Regions from separate parts of the Methylorubrum sp. POS3 genome, predicted to be linked through region 1. Evidence: riboswitches for the same ligand, from Rfam matches in the RefSeq annotation. Region 1 holds a riboswitch; each other region holds the start of a gene.
What was found. Region 1 has a riboswitch for cobalamin ahead of OWC43_RS19810 (TonB-dependent receptor). Riboswitches for the same ligand answer to the same signal wherever they lie in the genome.
Positions count from the first base shown of each region.

Region 2: it holds a riboswitch for cobalamin, as region 1 does, so the genes downstream of both, OWC43_RS07250 (CbtB-domain containing protein) here and OWC43_RS19810 (TonB-dependent receptor) in region 1, are expected to answer to the same signal.
Region 3: it holds a riboswitch for cobalamin, as region 1 does, so the genes downstream of both, OWC43_RS04370 (hypothetical protein) here and OWC43_RS19810 (TonB-dependent receptor) in region 1, are expected to answer to the same signal.

Region 1 covers NZ_JAPRBT010000001.1:4,281,135-4,286,608, reverse strand. Annotated here, with positions in the region: gene OWC43_RS19815 (hypothetical protein) at 1-156, opposite strand, end outside; gene OWC43_RS19810 (TonB-dependent receptor) at 646-2,877, opposite strand; cobalamin riboswitch at 2,984-3,179, opposite strand; gene OWC43_RS19805 (hypothetical protein) at 3,872-4,234, shown strand; gene OWC43_RS19800 (hypothetical protein) at 4,307-4,576, shown strand; gene ccmB (heme exporter protein CcmB) at 4,597-5,265, opposite strand; gene ccmA (heme ABC exporter ATP-binding protein CcmA) at 5,262-5,474, opposite strand, start outside.
Region 2 covers NZ_JAPRBT010000001.1:1,523,954-1,529,427, forward strand. Annotated here, with positions in the region: gene OWC43_RS07230 (peptide-binding protein) at 1-545, shown strand, start outside; gene OWC43_RS07235 (alpha/beta fold hydrolase) at 638-1,684, shown strand; gene cobO (cob(I)yrinic acid a,c-diamide adenosyltransferase) at 1,793-2,392, opposite strand; gene cobU (bifunctional adenosylcobinamide kinase/adenosylcobinamide-phosphate guanylyltransferase) at 2,389-2,910, opposite strand; cobalamin riboswitch at 3,002-3,227, shown strand; gene OWC43_RS07250 (CbtB-domain containing protein) at 3,268-3,444, shown strand; gene OWC43_RS07255 (CbtA family protein) at 3,473-4,240, shown strand; gene OWC43_RS07260 (DUF1636 family protein) at 4,233-4,637, shown strand; gene cobW (cobalamin biosynthesis protein CobW) at 4,643-5,474, shown strand, end outside.
Region 3 covers NZ_JAPRBT010000001.1:919,328-924,801, reverse strand. Annotated here, with positions in the region: gene OWC43_RS04390 (sensor histidine kinase) at 1-303, shown strand, start outside; gene OWC43_RS04385 (VIT family protein) at 519-1,214, shown strand; gene OWC43_RS04380 (hypothetical protein) at 1,302-1,850, shown strand; tRNA gene OWC43_RS04375 (tRNA-Ile) at 2,487-2,562, opposite strand; cobalamin riboswitch at 3,503-3,707, shown strand; gene OWC43_RS04370 (hypothetical protein) at 3,816-4,586, shown strand; gene OWC43_RS04365 (TonB-dependent receptor) at 4,586-5,474, shown strand, end outside.

The DNA of each region.
Region 1 (5,474 bases):
ATTCGAATTGAGCACCTCGCCGGTGATCTCGGCGATGTCGGACAGGCCGAGATCGGCGACCATTGCGGCCATGGCCTGTCCCGAACTCGGGGCAAGGACGGCAAAGCGGGTCGGGGCCTTGTTCGGGCTGGAAACGCGGATGACGTAGGTCCGCACTGCCGAGGCTCCATGTCGGAGGGTGGTTCGATGTGACCGCCGGCTTCGCGCACAGCGTGTGCGAAGCCATTAGGCACTGACGTCTCCCATTCCGCGAAGCCCCGATAAATAACAAAGAGCAAGGCGTTCCGCCGAGAAAGTACGCTCCTTGGAGTTGGTGATCGGCAGACCGAACCTGTTGCCTCGAAGAAACAGCCGCGGCTTTCGGCCTTCGAGCCGATTAATTGAAATGCCTCCTGGGCCGACATGGAAACGGCGCACGGCGTTCGTCACGACATGCGTCGTGAACGACACACCGCCTCCGAGGATCTCAACGCCAGTAAGAGGTTGCCAGTGCGGTACAGGTGACGTGCCTTCAGGCCATCCCGCTTCTTACCGCTCAAGAAGTTCCGCCGACGAACACGCTGATCGAGCCGTTCGATCTGCCTGCAAGCAGGCGTGCCCCCCGCAAGGCTGGCGGGCGGCACGCTTCTCGTTCGACTGGGCGATCTACCAAGCCACCGTATAAGCGACCTCGAACGAACGGGGCCGTCCGAGATACCAGCACGTGTTCATCCCGCCGGCGGCACGGCCATCGACGGCATAAACCGTATCGAGCAGGTTGAAGACCCGGAACGACAAGCGGGAAGATGGGGTTACCTGCCGATCTAGGCCGAGCGTCACCAAGGTATAATCCGGCCTGCGGGCGAGGTTGGCGAAATCGCTGAAGACTGCGCCGACATACTGCACCCCGACCCGAGCCTCCCAATCGCGGGCGAAGGCCCAGTTGACCCAGAGATTGGCGACCTGCTCCGGCACGTTGATGGGACGGTTTCCGGCGAAGGAGACGCCACCCTGACTGAAGGCATCGTATTCAGCGTTGAGCAAGGCGAGATTGGCATCGACGCGCAATCCAGGCGCGGGCAGCCAGGACAAGGCGGCCTCGGCACCGTAGGAGGATTGCTGGCCGACCTGGACCGAGACCGTAGGCCGAGCGGGGTCGTTCGAAATCAGGTTGTCCTTGACGATGCGGTAGCCGGCCAGCGTCCACTCGACGGCGCCGCCGAAGGCGAGCCCCTTCGCCCCGACTTCGACTTGGCGACCGGTGGACAGCTCGAAGCCCGCCAGCGATTGCGAGAGCGAGATGAGGCTGTTCACCGGGTCGGTGGCGGTGGCGTATTGCGCATAGAGCGTCGTGTCGGGCGCCACCGCGTAGACGAGGCCGAAACGATAGCCGAGGGCGCGGAACGAGCGCTCGAAGGACGTGCGGTTCAGCAAATTGACCCGCGACAGGTGCGGGGCATCGAAGCGCACACCCGCCAGAAACGATAGCCTATCGGTCAGTTCGAGCCGGTTCTCGGCAAAGACGGACGCTTGGTTCGTGCTTGTGGCGTAGGCCGGAACCGCCCGACCATTGGCGGGGAAGAACCCCGGATCGTATCCGATCAGCGGGACGCTCGTGGGCGTCTCCACGAAGTCGCCGCTGAAGTTGTTGGTATGGCGGAACGCGATATGGTTCACATCGAAGCCCGCCGTGAACTGGTTCGCCAACCCGAAGGCCGAGCCCCGGATCGTCGCATCGAAGCGATTCCCGATCTGTTCCTGACTATGGTAGATTTCGGTATAGTCCGACCGATCGACGAGGCCGGTCGTCGGGTTGTAGGCGGTCTGCTCCACATCGAACCAATGGCGGCGGCTCTGTAAACGATAAGCCGTGTTGCGCACAGTGATATCCGCGGACGGCGTCCATTCGGTGCGGAACTGGGTCCAGTTGTCGTTGTAGGTGATCTTGGAATCGCGGACGTTGTAGTTGTTGAAGCGCACAGCATCGAGCACGCGCCCATTCACCAGCGGCGTACCCCAGTAGCGGGTCGGCTCCTGGTAGCCGAGGTCGTGGCTCACAGTGAAGGTAAGGTCGGGCGTCGCCCGCAAGGTGAGGGCGCCGGAGATCGCGAGATTGCGGAACTCACCGTTCGGCGAGATCCAACCATCGGCGCGGTTGCCGCTGATATTGAGGCGGTAAGCCATCGACTCACCGATCGGCCCGGTCGTGTCGACCGCCGCACGCGCCAGCCCGTCGGAGCCAAGGCCGACACGGGCGACGTTGAGCGGCGTGAAGAGCGGCTTCTTCGAGACGACATTGACGATCCCGCCAATCGCGCCCTCTCCGTAGAGCACCGAGGCCGGCCCGCGCAGCACCTCGATCCGCTCGACATTCCACGTGTCGAACGGGAAGGTCAGTGTATTGGCCCCGACATAGAGCCGTGTGCCGTCGAACAGCGTCTGGATCGAGTTCTGCCCGGCGAAGCCTCGCGCGGTAAAGGCGCCGATGCCGAAGCCGGGCGAGCCGAAGGCGGTGATGCCCGTGCCGTTCTGCGAGACGGCCTCCAGCACCGACGATTGACCGCGCAGCCGGATGGTTTCCCCGGACACGATATCGAGGCTGGCCGGTGTCTCCAGAGGGGTCAGGCCCAGCCGGCTCGCGCCGCGCGACGGCGTGCGCAGATTGAGCCCGACCGGTGAGGCCTGAGTCAGGCTCGGCTTGCGCAGCAGGGCGGCCGCCTCCGCACCGACGGCGTCGGCGGGCGCATTGGCCGGAATGCCGGCGATCGCGATCTCGTCGAGGTGGGTCTCGACGGGTGCCACGACCTGGGACTTCGCGGCCAAAGGAAGAGAGGCGGAAAGAGCAGCAGAGAGGGCGGCGAGGAACGGCCTCGCTCGGCGGCCTGCGGGATAGGACATGATGGCAACAGCCTCGGACGGCAACAATGGCACGTCACCGCGAACGAGGCCGTGGCGCGAATCCGCGCTTTGGCAACCGCCGAGGCACCCCGCCCAGCGCGTTTCGCGTGTGACCACGGCAGACGGCAGGTCTCCTGGCTCGCGGGTCGCCGCCCCCCATCGTCTTCCCAGGCGAGGCGCCCAGTGACGTGGTGATGGGGAACTCTCCGCTCACAGTTGCGGGGGCAGCCGCGGGTTCGGGACCGATCCCTCACCGCGTTCCCTTTTGATCCCTCGCGGGAACCGTCTAGTATTAGACTAAGAGGAGCGGGACCCGGCGGTCAACTGAATTTGAACAGGTCTCAGGGGATTTCCCGTGGACGATCAGGCCCACGGCATCGCGCACCGAACAAGAAAAAAGGCCGCCCCAATGGAGCGGCCCGAAGTCTAGGGAGGAAACGCCCAAGAAGGGCAACGGGACCGCGACGCCATCGCGATCTCGCATGCGGATCAGTCTCACGTTGCGCTGCACAAAACAATCCGGGAGTGACGATCGCAGCTATGCACCACATGCATGAATGGGAGGGCCGCGGCTGCCCCCACGCGTCGTGATGAGCGCGCGAAACGGAGGGTCGTCCCACTCGCTGCCGGATGGACATTCATTTCGCGGCCCAGGAACGGACGCACCTTTGATCACCGCATGCGAAGGCCCAGTGTATTGCCGAATTTGTACGCATGATCGGCACCGGATGGACGGCGCCGCCTGATTTGATTGTGCGCGAATGCGAACTCGTGATTGCAAAGTGATTGGATTAATGCCGATCGCAGATTTTGCCCCTCAAATCAGTGGAGCGAGCACAAACACGTGACGCGCCCAGGGTTTCAGTCCCGCAAAGTTGCATAAGCTTTGCTTAGGTTCGGAAGCGACGAATCCGAGGCCCCGACGATCATGCGGATATCAGCACTTCTTCCCGTTCTCCTCTCGACACTCCCGTCTCCGGCGGAGTTGATGGCCATGGAGTCTCATATCGCGGCGGTCGAGTTCTCCGTTGCGGCCGATCAACTGATCGGCGAGCGCGTGACCCTCGAAGATTGCCATCTCGTGTTCGCCACGGAGAACGAGGCGACCTGTCTCGGTTTCACCCCGCAGCCGGTCGCGGCCGAGGCAACGGCTCCCCTACGCCGGGTGCTAATTCGGCTGGCGGATGTCGGCGAACTCGCACAGCGGCAGGCCCGCGGCCTGTGCGAGGGCGGGGCGCTCGACGAGGCCTGCCATGTCAGTGTGTCCGGCGTGGTCGAAGATCAGTCGAGCGATTTCGGCGTCAGCGATCGGCACGTTCTCGGCTTGCGCGAGGGGACGATCCACTGGCCGGATTGACCGGTTCGTCTTGCCTTCGCCGATGGGAAACCCACTCCAGGCCCCGGCGTTGACGGGCCAGGGAGTTCCATCATGACCATGCGCATTCTGCTCGCCGCGGCTCTCGGCGTCACCGTTGCGACCGCAGCCTCAGCCCAAACGCCGCAGACCGGGACCGGCGGCGGTCCCACCTCGACCGTCACGGCACCGAACACCTCCGCCGTCGGACGGACCATGCCCCCCGCCGGCGGTGGGCTGGATCGGATCGATCGCAGCGAGTCGCGTTCGATCGAGCGGGAATCCCGCACCGAGCGGCGGAACGACAAGATCGACACCGGCATCTGTATCGGCTGCGATAAGTAGCCGGCCGTTCCGTCGAGCGGTTACTCCGACCAGCGCAGCGACGCCGCAGCGGCCAGGGTCCCGATCACCCCCGCAATCAGGCTGAGCGCACCGAGTACGGCGAGGGGTGTCGTGAACGGCACGGTGCCGCCGAGCGCCGCCTCCGTCGCCGACACGCCGAAGATGAGGGTCGGAATCATTAAGGGCAGCACCACGATCGCCAGGATCAGGCCCCCGCGACGGATGGTGGCGGTGAGGGCCGCCCCGACCGCACCGATGAAAGCGAGCGCCGGTGTGCCGATCAGCAAGGTCAGAGCCGTTGCACCCATGGCCGTCGGCGAGAGCGCGACCAGCAGGCCGAATAACGGGGCGCTGAGCGCCAGCGGCAGACCGGTGGTCAGCCAATAGGCGGTGACCTTGGCGAGCACCACGAGTTCCAGCGGCACCGCGGCGCCCGTCATCAGGTCGAGGGAGCCGTCCTCCTCATCGGACTGGAACAGGCGGTCGAGGCCGATCAGGGTCGCCAAAACCGCGGCCAGCCACAGGATCGCCGGGCCGATCCGCGACAGCAGGTTGAGATCGGGACCCAGCGCGAAGGGCACCATCACGACGATCATCAGGAAGAACACCAGCGAGAGTGCCCCCGAACCGCCGACGCGGGCAGCTAGCCGGAGATCGCGGGCGAGCAGCGCCGAGAAGGCCCGCATCATGCCCAACTCTCCTCGATCCGCTCGTCGAGCACCTGTTCCGCCGCGGCCGGACCGATCCGCAATTCACGGGCATCCTCCAGTCCAAGCGCCTGATGCGTCGCGGCGACGACGAGACCGCCCTCCGCCCGGTGTCGGCCCATCATCGCGGCGAGCACATCCTGGGAAGCGAGATCGAGGGCGGCGGTCGGTTCGTCGAGCAGCCAGAGCGG
Region 2 (5,474 bases), 2.8 Mb from region 1:
CGGATCTCGGCCTCGAACCGGCGGGCACGGTGATCCGCCTGCCCCGCCTCGACCTGCCGGGATTGTCGTTCCCGGATGTCGGAGCGCTCGGCACCGGGCCGGTGGGGGGCCGGCTTGGCGCGGTCGCCCTTGGCGAGATCTTCTGGGACAGGTGGCAGGCCGGCATCGGCGAGCCGGTAGCGGGCTGGCTCGGCAACAACGTGCTCGACGGCGTCCGCCTGACGCTCGACTACCCGGCCGGGCAGAGCTTCTGGGAGCGGCAGCGGGCGACCGGCCCGGGCGACCTCGACGGCGTCGGACTTACGCTCGTGCGGCGCAGTGCGGGTTACGCCGTCGCCGCCGTCGCGACCCGAGAGGGACGTCCTCTCGTGCCGGGAGTCGAAGCGGGCGACCGGTTGGTGCGGATCGACGGGCATCCGCTCGACGGCCTCGCGCCCGAGGCCGCGCTCGCGGCCCTGTCCGCGCGACCGGGCGAGCGCCGCGTGCTGGAGCTCGACCGTGCCGGCGCTTCCGTGAAGGTCACGGCCGAGGGGGCCAGGTTTTGATGCCGGCCGGTTCCGCCCTCCTGCGGAAGATCGCTTCGATCTTCGCAAAGCCGCCGGTTTTTCGGCCCCGCCTCGCGAAGGCGCGGCGCTGCGTGCCGGCGGCCCTCCCGCTGCACCGGACCGGACGAACGCCGCACGTTGCAGGGGGGCGAGCCGAACGATGCCGCGCAGCGTTCCCGGTCTTCGTTGCCGTCGTCACGACGCTGTCGGCCTGCTCCATCGCGACGCCGATCCGATACGCCTTCGACAGCGCCCGCGATCCACCCGAGCGTTTGCGGATCGACGCCCCTGACGGAACCGACCTCGTCCTCTATTCGGCCGCCATCGGCGACGGTGCGGCGCCGATCCGGCCGAAGCGGATGCTGTTCGTGTCGGGCTCGGGCTGCACCAGCCTCGGACGGTTCCTGCGCCCCTATCTCGCACCGATCCGGGCGCCTCACCGCGTCTTCGCCGTCGAAAAGCCGGGGATCGCCGAGGGTGACCTCGGCTTCGCTTGCAGCGACGCGTTCCACGCCGCGGACATCCTGCCCGCGATCCTGGCGCGTCAGCGTGCGGCCCTCGACTGGCTGAGGCGCGGCGGCGACGGCGGGAGCGGCCCGGTCACGCTGTTCGGCGTGTCGGAAGGCGGGAGCGTCGCGGTCGCCTTAGCGGCGGAGGCCGGCCCGGCCATCGTGGATCGGGTCATCGTAGTCGGCTCGGGCGGCCTACCCCTGCGCCGGAGCCTGCAAATTCTCGCCTCGCGAGACCGGCTTCCGATCGATGTCGAGGCGCTCTTCAGCGAGGTCGCATCGGACCCTCATGCCGTCTCCCGTCGCCGCCTCGGCCACGCCCATGCCTACTGGTCTTCGATGCTCGACGCCGATCCGCTGCCCGCCTACCTGCGGCTTCAGGCGCCCACGCTCGTCCTGTTCGGAGAGCAGGATCGGAGCGTGCCGGTCGAATCCGCCTGGCACCTGAGGGAGGCCCTGCGGATTGCCGGGCGCCGGAACGTGACCGTCGGGATCGTTCCCGGAGCGGATCACGCCCTGCATCGCGACGGCCAGGATCTGAAGGCATCCTTGTTCCGGTATGCTTCGGAGGGTTTGAGGTCCGGTGTTTGGGCAGGCGAACCGATGCCGGAGCACGATGCAGGGCCGTGACGCAGAACGTCGGGGCGGTCCGCAAAGATGCAAGACGGCCTCGCGCCGGGGCCACGCGCCTCGGATGCCGGACCTTCGCGCGGCGAGGGGCCGACCTACGCGGCCATCTCAGAACTCGATTCCCTCCTGCGCCTTCACCCCCGCGGCGAAATGGTGCTTCACGCTGCCCATCTCGGTGACGAGATCGGCGGCCTCGATGAGGGCCGGCTTGGCGTTGCGGCCCGTGACGACGACGTGGAGATCCGGCCGGCGCGCCCGCAGATCGGCGACGACGGCGTCGAGGTCGAGATAATCGTAGCGCAGCGCGATGTTCAGCTCGTCGAGGACGAGCAGGCGGATGCTCTCGTCCGCCATGAGGGTGCGGGCCGTCTCCCAGGCGTTGCGGCAGGCGGCGATGTCGCGGGCCTTGTCCTGGGTCTCCCAGGTGAAGCCTTCGCCGAGGGCGTGCCAAGCGATCTGGTCGCCGAAGCGTTGCAGGGCATGCGCCTCGCCGGTGTCCCAGGCGCCCTTGATGAACTGCACCACGCCGACCCGGTGGCCGCGCCCGAGCATGCGCAGCACCAGGCCGAGGGCCGCCGTCGTCTTGCCCTTGCCGGGGCCGGTATGGACGACGAGCAGGCCCTTCTCGATCTTCTTCGAGGCGACCTCGGCGTCCTGCACCGCCTTGCGCTTGGCCATCTTCTCGCGGTGGCGGTCGTCGTCGCTCATGAGCGGTGTCCTGTCGGGTCGGGGGAAGGCTTCACCGTCAGCGGCAGGCCGGCGACGGTGAGGACCACGCGGTCGGCTTGCGCGGCGAGCCGCTGATGCAGGCGCCCGGCCGCGTCGCGAAACCGGCGGGCGAGGGCGTTGTCCGGCACGATGCCGAGGCCGACCTCGTTGCCGACCAGCACCAGGGGGCCCGGCGCGGCGGCGCAGGCGCGGGCCAGGGCCTCGGTCGCGGCCTCGAGGTCGGCCTCGGCGAGCAGGAGGTTGGTGAGCCAGAGCGTCAGGCAATCGACCAGCGTCGGCCCGGTCGCGGCCCTGATCGCCTCGGGGAGGGCGGTCGGCACGTCGAGGGTCTGCCAGCCGGAGGGACGCCGCGCCCGGTGCTCGGCGATGCGCGCCCGCATCTCGTCGTCCCAGGCCTGGGCGGTGGCGAGGTAGAGCCAGGGGGCGGGACAGGCTTCGATCAGCCGCTCGGCGTGAGCGCTCTTTCCCGAGCGGGCGCCGCCGAGCACCAGCGTCATCCGGTCGGGAGGGCGAGTATCCATGCGCGCCGCTTTGCACCGGGCGCGGTCGATCACGCAATGGCGCTTTGCAAGGCACCCTCACCCGCGTTAGAACGATGAAAAGGACGGTGCCCCGGCAACGGGGTGAAAAGGGAATGCGGTGAGGGACGATCCCGAAACCGCAGCTGCCCCCGCAACTGTGAGCGGCGAGTTCCTGCCGAGAGCCACCGGGGCGACCTGGGAAGGCGGCAGGCGCGATCGAGCATCTCTCGGGAGCTTCCTGAGGCGCTCGGCAGCCGTGAGCCAGGAGACCTGCCGTCCCGCGAAAAGACTTTTCTCGAATGCCGCCGGTGGGGCGGCCGGAGCCCGTGACCCATGACGACCGCGACCCTTCAGACCTCCGCCCTCCGCACCGGCGAGAGCGCCCGCACCCTGCTCGTCGCTGCCTTCCTCGGCCTCGGTCTCGTCTTCGTGGCGGGCTTCGCCCCGGCGGCGGTGCTGCACAATGCGGCGCACGATTTCCGCCACGCCCAGAACTTCCCCTGCCACTGATCGCTTTCCGACGCGCGAAAGCGGTTCCATGATTCTCCGGTTGGTGTCGGCAGCGCTCGTTGCCGGCTTCCTCGCGTCCGTCGTCACGACGGGCCTGCAGCTGGCGCTCACCTCGCCCCTGATCCTTCAGGCCGAGACCTTCGAGGGCGGCCATTCCCATGCCCAGGCGCCGTCCCCCGCCATCGCGCCCGCCGCGCTGATCGTGCACGCCCATGCTCATGGTCCGTCGCAGGATCCGGCCCAGGGCGGAGCGGAGAAGCCCGACGCGTGGCAGCCCGAGCCCGGCCTTCAGCGCATGGCCTTCACCGGCCTTGCGACGCTGATCGGCGGCGTCGGCTACGCGCTGCTCCTCGCGGCGGTGATGCTGGCGCTCGGCCGCGAGCCGACCCCGCGCAGTGGGCTGGCCGTCGGGATCGCCGGTTTCCTCGCGGTGGCGCTCGCCCCCGCGGTCGGGCTGCCGCCGGAACTGCCGGGGATGGGGGCCGCGCCCCTCGTGCTGCGGCAGAGCTGGTGGATCATGACGGTCGCGGCGACGGGGATCGGCCTCTACCTCATCGCGGTCCGGCGGGTGCCGATCACGATCCTCGGCGGCCTCGTCCTGATCGTCGCCCCGCATCTCGCCGGCGCGCCGCAATCGATCGACACGGTCAGTTCGCAGGTGCCGCCGGCCAGCGCGGCGCAGTTCGCGGCGCGCTCCCTCGCCATCGGCTTCGTCTTCTGGGCGCTGATCGGCCTCGCCTATGGCTGGGCCTGGGGCCTGTTCGGGCGCGAGGCGAGTGACCGCGCGCATGCCTGAGGACCCGCGCGAGACCGTTCTCTCCGTCTGCACCACCTGTCGGGCGGCGGGCGATCCCGCCGAGCCGCGGGCCGGCGCGCGGCTGCTGGCCGCCGTGATCGCCGAGGCCGCCCGCGAGCCGGTGCCGGGTTTGGCCATCGAGGGCGTCGAGTGCCTCTCGGTCTGCAAGCGGCCCTGCTCGGTCGCGGTCGCGTCGGCCGGTCGCTGGACCTATGTCTACGGCGATTTCGACGCGCTGGAGAATCCGCAGGATTCCGCCCGCACCATCCTGGCGGGCCTGCGCCGCTATCAAGAGACTCCGGACGGCCTCGTGCCCTGGCGCGAGCGACCGGAGGCGTTTCGCAAGGGCGTCGTCGCCCGCATCCCGCCGCTGACCCCGACACGAGCGGAATCCTGACCCTCATGGCCATCCTCGAAAAAATTCCCTGCACCATCGTCACCGGCTTCCTGGGAGCCGGGAAGACCACGCTGGTGCGCCACACGATCGAGCAGGCCCGCGGCCGGCGGCTCGCCGTCATCGTCAACGAGTTCGGCGATCTCGGCTTCGACGGCTCGTTCCTGGCCTCCTGCGGCGTCGAGGGCTGCACCGAGGATTCGGTGGTGGAACTGCCCAATGGCTGCATCTGCTGCACCGTGGCCGACGATTTCGTTCCGGCCCTCACGAAGCTCCTCGACCGGCCGGAGCCGCCGGAGCACATCCTGATCGAGACCTCCGGCCTCGCCCTGCCCAAGCCCCTGGTCCAGGCCTTCCAGTGGCCGGCGATCCGCTCGCGTGTGACGGTGGACGGCGTCGTCGCCGTGGTGGACGGCCCGGCGGTCGCCTCCGGCCTGTTCGCCGAGGATCCGGACGCCCTGGCCAACCAGCGTGCCGCCGATCAGGCGGTGGATCACGACAATCCGCTGGAGGAGGTGTTCGAGGACCAGATCCTCTGCGCCGACCTCGTGGTGCTCAACAAGTCCGATCTTCTGGACGAGGCGGCCCGCGACAAGGTCCGCGCCGAGATCGAGGCGCATCTGCCCCGCGCCGTCGAGATCGTCGCCACCGAGCACGGCCGCCTCGATCCGCGGGTGCTGCTCGGGATCAGTGCGGCGGCCGAAGACGACCTCGACGCCCGCCCCTCCCATCACGGCGAGGGCGAGGACCACGACCACGACGACTTCGAATCGGTGGCGCTCCCCATCGGCGTCGCGGGTAGCCCCGAAGACCTCGCCGCCCGCGTCGAGAAGGCCGCCG
Region 3 (5,474 bases), 3.4 Mb from region 1:
GAACTGGTCGTCTCAGGTACGGGGCCGGTCGTTTCGGTGGCGGATTCCGGTCCCGGCATTTCCGCTGGCGAGCGGGAGCGCGTGTTTCGGCGTTTCTATCGCGCCGAGAGGGCCCGTCTGACGCCCGGCCACGGCCTGGGTCTCGGGCTCGTCGCCGCCATCACCCAGTTGCACGGCTTCGGAATCGAAGTCGGCACATCCACCGAAGGCGGCGCCCGCTTCACCATCGTCTGCCACGATGCCGGGACGCCCCGCACACAGGAAGCGCCTCCGCGTTTGCCGGCGGCGTCGGAGAGCCTGTGACGGTCGACAATCGAGCGCTGGAAGCTGGCTGAGCAATGCTTACTTATTATAGATAAGAATTAAGACTTGTTCGATTGTCTCCAGCCCTCAAATTTGGTCCGCGACATCGACATCGATTGGACTTATCGAGGGTTTGAGGGTGCAGGCGATCTACCGTCATTCTCATTTCCGGGAAGCGGTGTCCGCATCGGACCCACCGTCAGGGTTTTGCGATCATGCGTGCCATTCATGCGGAACAGCATCTGATCGACCGGGTCGGCTGGCTGCGCGCCGCCGTGCTGGGAGCCAATGACGGCCTCGTCTCGACGGCGAGCTTGATCGTCGGCGTCGCGGCATCCGCTGCCGGCTCCGGCGAGGTCTTGATTGCCGGATGTGCCGGTCTCGTCGCCGGAGCGATGTCGATGGCGGCGGGCGAATACGTGTCCGTCAGCTCCCAGGCCGATACCGAACAGGCCGATCTCGAACGGGAGCGGCGCGAATTGGCGACCGACCCGGCGGCCGAGCAGGAAGAACTGGCCCGCATCTACGTCGAACGGGGATTGAACGCCGACCTTGCGCGCCGGGTGGCCGAACAGCTCATGGCCAAGGACGCGCTCGGCGCCCATGCACGCGACGAACTCGGCCTGTCCGAAATCACCGCGGCACGTCCGGTCCAGGCCGCCCTCACATCCGCCGCAACCTTCTCGGCCGGTGCCGCTCTTCCGCTGCTCGTCGCCGTTGTCTCGCCGCCTGCCATCACGCTCTACACCGTCTCCGCGGCATCGCTGATCTTCCTGGCTGTCCTCGGCGCCCTGGGCGCCAGAGCCGGCGGAGCGCCGGTTTTGAGAGCCACGGCGCGCGTGGCTTTCTGGGGTGCGCTCGCCATGGCCGTGACCGCCGGCATCGGCGGCCTCGTCGGAAAGGCGGGGTGAAGTGCCCGAGACGGATCTTCGAGGCCAATCAAACACCGTCCGCTTTCAACCCCCTGCCGATCACGTTCCCTCGCCCACGAGACGCCCATGATCGATCGTTTCGCGCTCAATGCCGCCTTGGAACGCTTGCTGGGTGAGGCCGACACGTTCGATGAAGCCGATGCCGCCATGCTCATCGCGGGCGTACCGCTGACAAAGCCCGGTATCCCGTTCCGCTGGAGCTACACGGGAACGGACAGATCGCGCGGCGTCGAGGGTTACGCATCCGGCCACGGCAACGTGACGGATGGTTCCGAGCGAACGGTCAGGAAGGAGGGAGGCTGGGGGACGGACGCTCTGCGGGTCGGCGGCTACACGATTGTTCACCGACCCGGCACGCTCATAATCGAGTTGATGTGGGCCAAGCATCGACGCATCATCGATCAGGGCCATGGTCCGTCGCAGGCCGCGATGCTCCACTATCACCGCGTGACGAAGCAGCCGAGGGAGTTGCGGATCGAGCGCGTCGTTCCCTTCACGCTGTGGTGGCCGTTCCCGCGCATTGAGCTGACGCTCGGCATCACGCGGTACGTGCCGTGGAAGAAACCAGCCACGCGGACGGGTGGTGGCGCGTCAGCGCCTCCGCGATCACCCTGAAGCGCCGGTACGCGACATCTGATAGGGCTTCCGCTCGGTTGGAGCGGCGAGGCGAGCCAGCGCGGCAACCGAGCGAAACTCAAATCCGCCATTCCGAAGGGATCGACCGGATTGGGTATGAGGAAGCCGTCCATGGCACCCTCTCGCCGCTGCTGTGCGGCGGTCGGAGCGGAGCCATCATCGCGCGCCGGGATGGATGGACCATACCGCTTCAGCGTCAGCGAGGACGCGCAGTCTCTCGGCAAGAGCGCGTCCGGGGGCGGCCGCAATGATTGGGCGGCATTAGACCACAGATTCGATGAAGAATGAAAAGCGCGGTGCCAGCAGCCGGAAACCGAAACGGATGCTGGTATTTCCCCTATCCACCGCCGTACTGTACTGTCAAAATCATTGTATTGGATATCGGATCTGACAGGCTGCACCAAGTTATCGAGCTAAAGCAAAATTTCTCGAAATCCGCCTCTTCACCGATATTCAATACCACCCAATCGCCACCTTATTGATTCCGCTTAACCACTGGCGATTGTATGATCGAAATCTCAGCTAGATATGTAGCTCTTGCTGCAATCGTGGGTGCACGGTTGATTAGGCTGAGATTGCTCAAGCGCTTCTTGTTGAAGCCCATCTCGAGAAATATGGTGGGCCCGGCAGGACTCGAACCTGCAACCAGACCGTTATGAGCGGTCGGCTCTAACCATTGAGCTACAGGCCCATTGTCATATCTGTCGGCACCTTTCGCGTGCGCCAATCATCGGCCAAGGATTGGGCTAGAGAAGCGGCGACAGATACCTTTGTCACGAGTAGCGGCGGGACGGGTCTGAGGCAAGGGGCGACGCGCCCTCCCCTCGCCTGTTCGACGTTGGATGCCTGAACTCCGGGCCTGTCCCTATCGTCTGCCATCGTCTTCGAGGCGAAAGCCGTGACCGACGACCATGTGGAGGGCCTTGGTGGAGTCGGCGTACGTTCGCCTGGCCATCGGATATCACTCCCTGGCCGGTCTGGCTGCGGTCGCGGCCTTGGCTGCCTGCGCATATATCGAATTTGCGCTGGGCAATAAGGACAGTGCGCGAGCTATTCAGCACAGAACACCGCCACCGACAGGCCCCAAGTCGTTATATACCACCCTCTAGCCCCAAAAAGCGGCATAGTTTTGATTTCATATTTGTTACCTCATTTCTATAGAGCAACAAAATGCACATCGGCTCTTTGTTTTTAAGCATTGCCTTCGTCGAGCACGTACTTCAATTAGCTGTCCTGCAATCCCGCGATTTGCCCAGATTTTTGCAGCGTCACTGCGTGTCGTGCACATAAAAACGAAAATGTGACCACACCCCTATCGCGCTTGACATTTATGAAACGTTATATTGTTACATGTCCCTATGAGCAATCACCAGATTTCAAGCGAGCCCTCGATCTCTGGAGGGAGCCTCAACTGCAGGCTTAGCAGCGTTGTTTCTTGACCATATTTATAGGGCTGCGCGGATCCTGACCGCGATCCGCCAAACGTCGATCGATCAAATGCGAGATATTCCAACATAATCCGACGAAACACCATAATAAATTCAATATAAGTTCGGCGCTTACTAAAGTCAGAAGCTTTAGTAATTTTTCAGAAGCAGGTCCTCAACAGTTGACAAGCCTCGCACCGTCTGGCTCCTGAGCACGGTAAAGGTTCTCGCCGGCATGTCTGGAGAGCTAAGAGGGAATTCGGTGAGGCGCCTGCACCGAAGCTGCCCCCGCAACTGTGAGCGGCGAGCCATCCGTCGATCTGCGTCACTGGTGGACGATCACCGGGAAGGCCAGACGGTTGGCTGTGACCCGTGGGCCAGGAGACCTGCCCTGACCATACGAAGTCTCGTGGGCGGGGTGTCCCAACGGGCCGCATGAACGCGCGTCGCGGCAGAGCGATGCCGTCCTGCGCCCATTGGTCCCCCGACAAGGTTTGGGGAAGGACCGATGAAACTGATGGGCGATGATGCCGGATTGTCCGGCGTTGCACCGCCGGAGACGAGGGCGGTCGATCCCCTCGAACTCTACGCGGCGGGCATCGACACCTCCGATTACGTCGGTCGCGTCGCTCCGCTTGTGCGCGCGGCAGTGCCGCAGATCGGCGACCTGCTCGATATCGGGGCCGGGGGTGGGCAACTCGGTCGGGCCGTGCGCGATCCGCATGGCACCTGGACCGCAATCGAGCCGGCGGCGGGGATGCAACGGCGCCTGCATGCCCTCATCCCGTCGCCGTACGTTTTGCCGCTCGGCTGGCAGCAGGCCGATCTGCCACCGGGATGCGCCGACACGGTGCTGGCCGCCAATATCGCGGCCCCCCTCACGGAGGCCCAAGCCTTTCTCCGTCAGTGCCGCGTCTGGTCACGCGGCAGCATCGTCTGGGTGGTTCCGGCCCAGCACGGTCCGCGCGGCCTGTGTCTCGCGGGCTGCCTTCCCCGCGCTTGGCACGGAGAGGACGAGACGCCGGGCGTCGATCTGGTTCGTCGCAGCCTGACGGCGCAGGATCAGCCGGCCATCGTCGCGCAAGCGCATTGGACCTTCAGCGCCGTCGTTCCCGACCTGGAGCGGACCGCCGCCTTCCTCGCCGATCGTCTCGGCTGGGCACCGGGCGATGTCCGCCGCGGCGATCTCCGCGCGCATCTCGCCGCCCAGGCCGAACCCGTGCCCGGCGGGCATCGCCTCTCCGTTCCCCGCACCTCTGCCCTGCTCGTCTGGAGGAAAGCTTCGTAATGTCGTGCCGTCTTCGTCTCCTCGCGCTCGCGCTGACCAGCGGCTGCGTGCTGCTGTCATCGGCCTATGCCCAGGAGAATCCCGCGATCAGCCTCGACGAACTCGTGGTCACCGCCACCGGGCGCCCGGAGCCGCGCTCCGAGATCGCCGGCACCGTTCAAATCATTGATCGCACGGTGATCGAGAATTCGACGGCGCGGTCGGTCACCGATCTTCTGGCCGAGAACGCCGTCGGCTTCTTCTCGGAATGGACGCCGGGCCAGACCTCGATCAACATTCGCGGCGGCGCCACCGATGGGCAGGGCAAGGATTTCCGCAGCCAAGTTCTGGTGCTGATGAACGGGCGCCGCGCCGGCACCGCGAATCTGTCCAAGCTCTCGGTCGCCGATGTCGAGCGCATCGAGATCGTGCGCGGGCCCTCCTCGGTGATCTATGGCAGCCAGAACATCGGCGGCGTCATCAACATCATTCTCAAGACGGGGCGGAGCGCGCCGGGCACTCTGGTCGAGGGCATCGGCGGCGTCTGGGGCTTGGCGCAGGGGCGCGCCCAGACCGGCGGGGTCGTCGGACCGTTTGACTATTATCTCGGGATCTCGGGGGGACGACGCGACGATTACGTCGCGGGCTCGGGCGACCGCATGGCCAACACCCAATGGAACCGGATGGGCATCACCGGGGCGCTCGGTTTCCAGATTGATCCGAATCAGCGGCTCGACTTCTCGCTCAGGACGGATGGCATCTACGATGCCGGCTTCCGCGGTTCCGGCGGCAATCTCTACAGCCGGGACAACCGCATCAACGGCTCGTTCGATGCGAGCTATACCGGCCGGACCGATGACGGGCGCGCGAGCCTGTTCGCCCAGTTCTACAGCGTCACCGACGAAGATC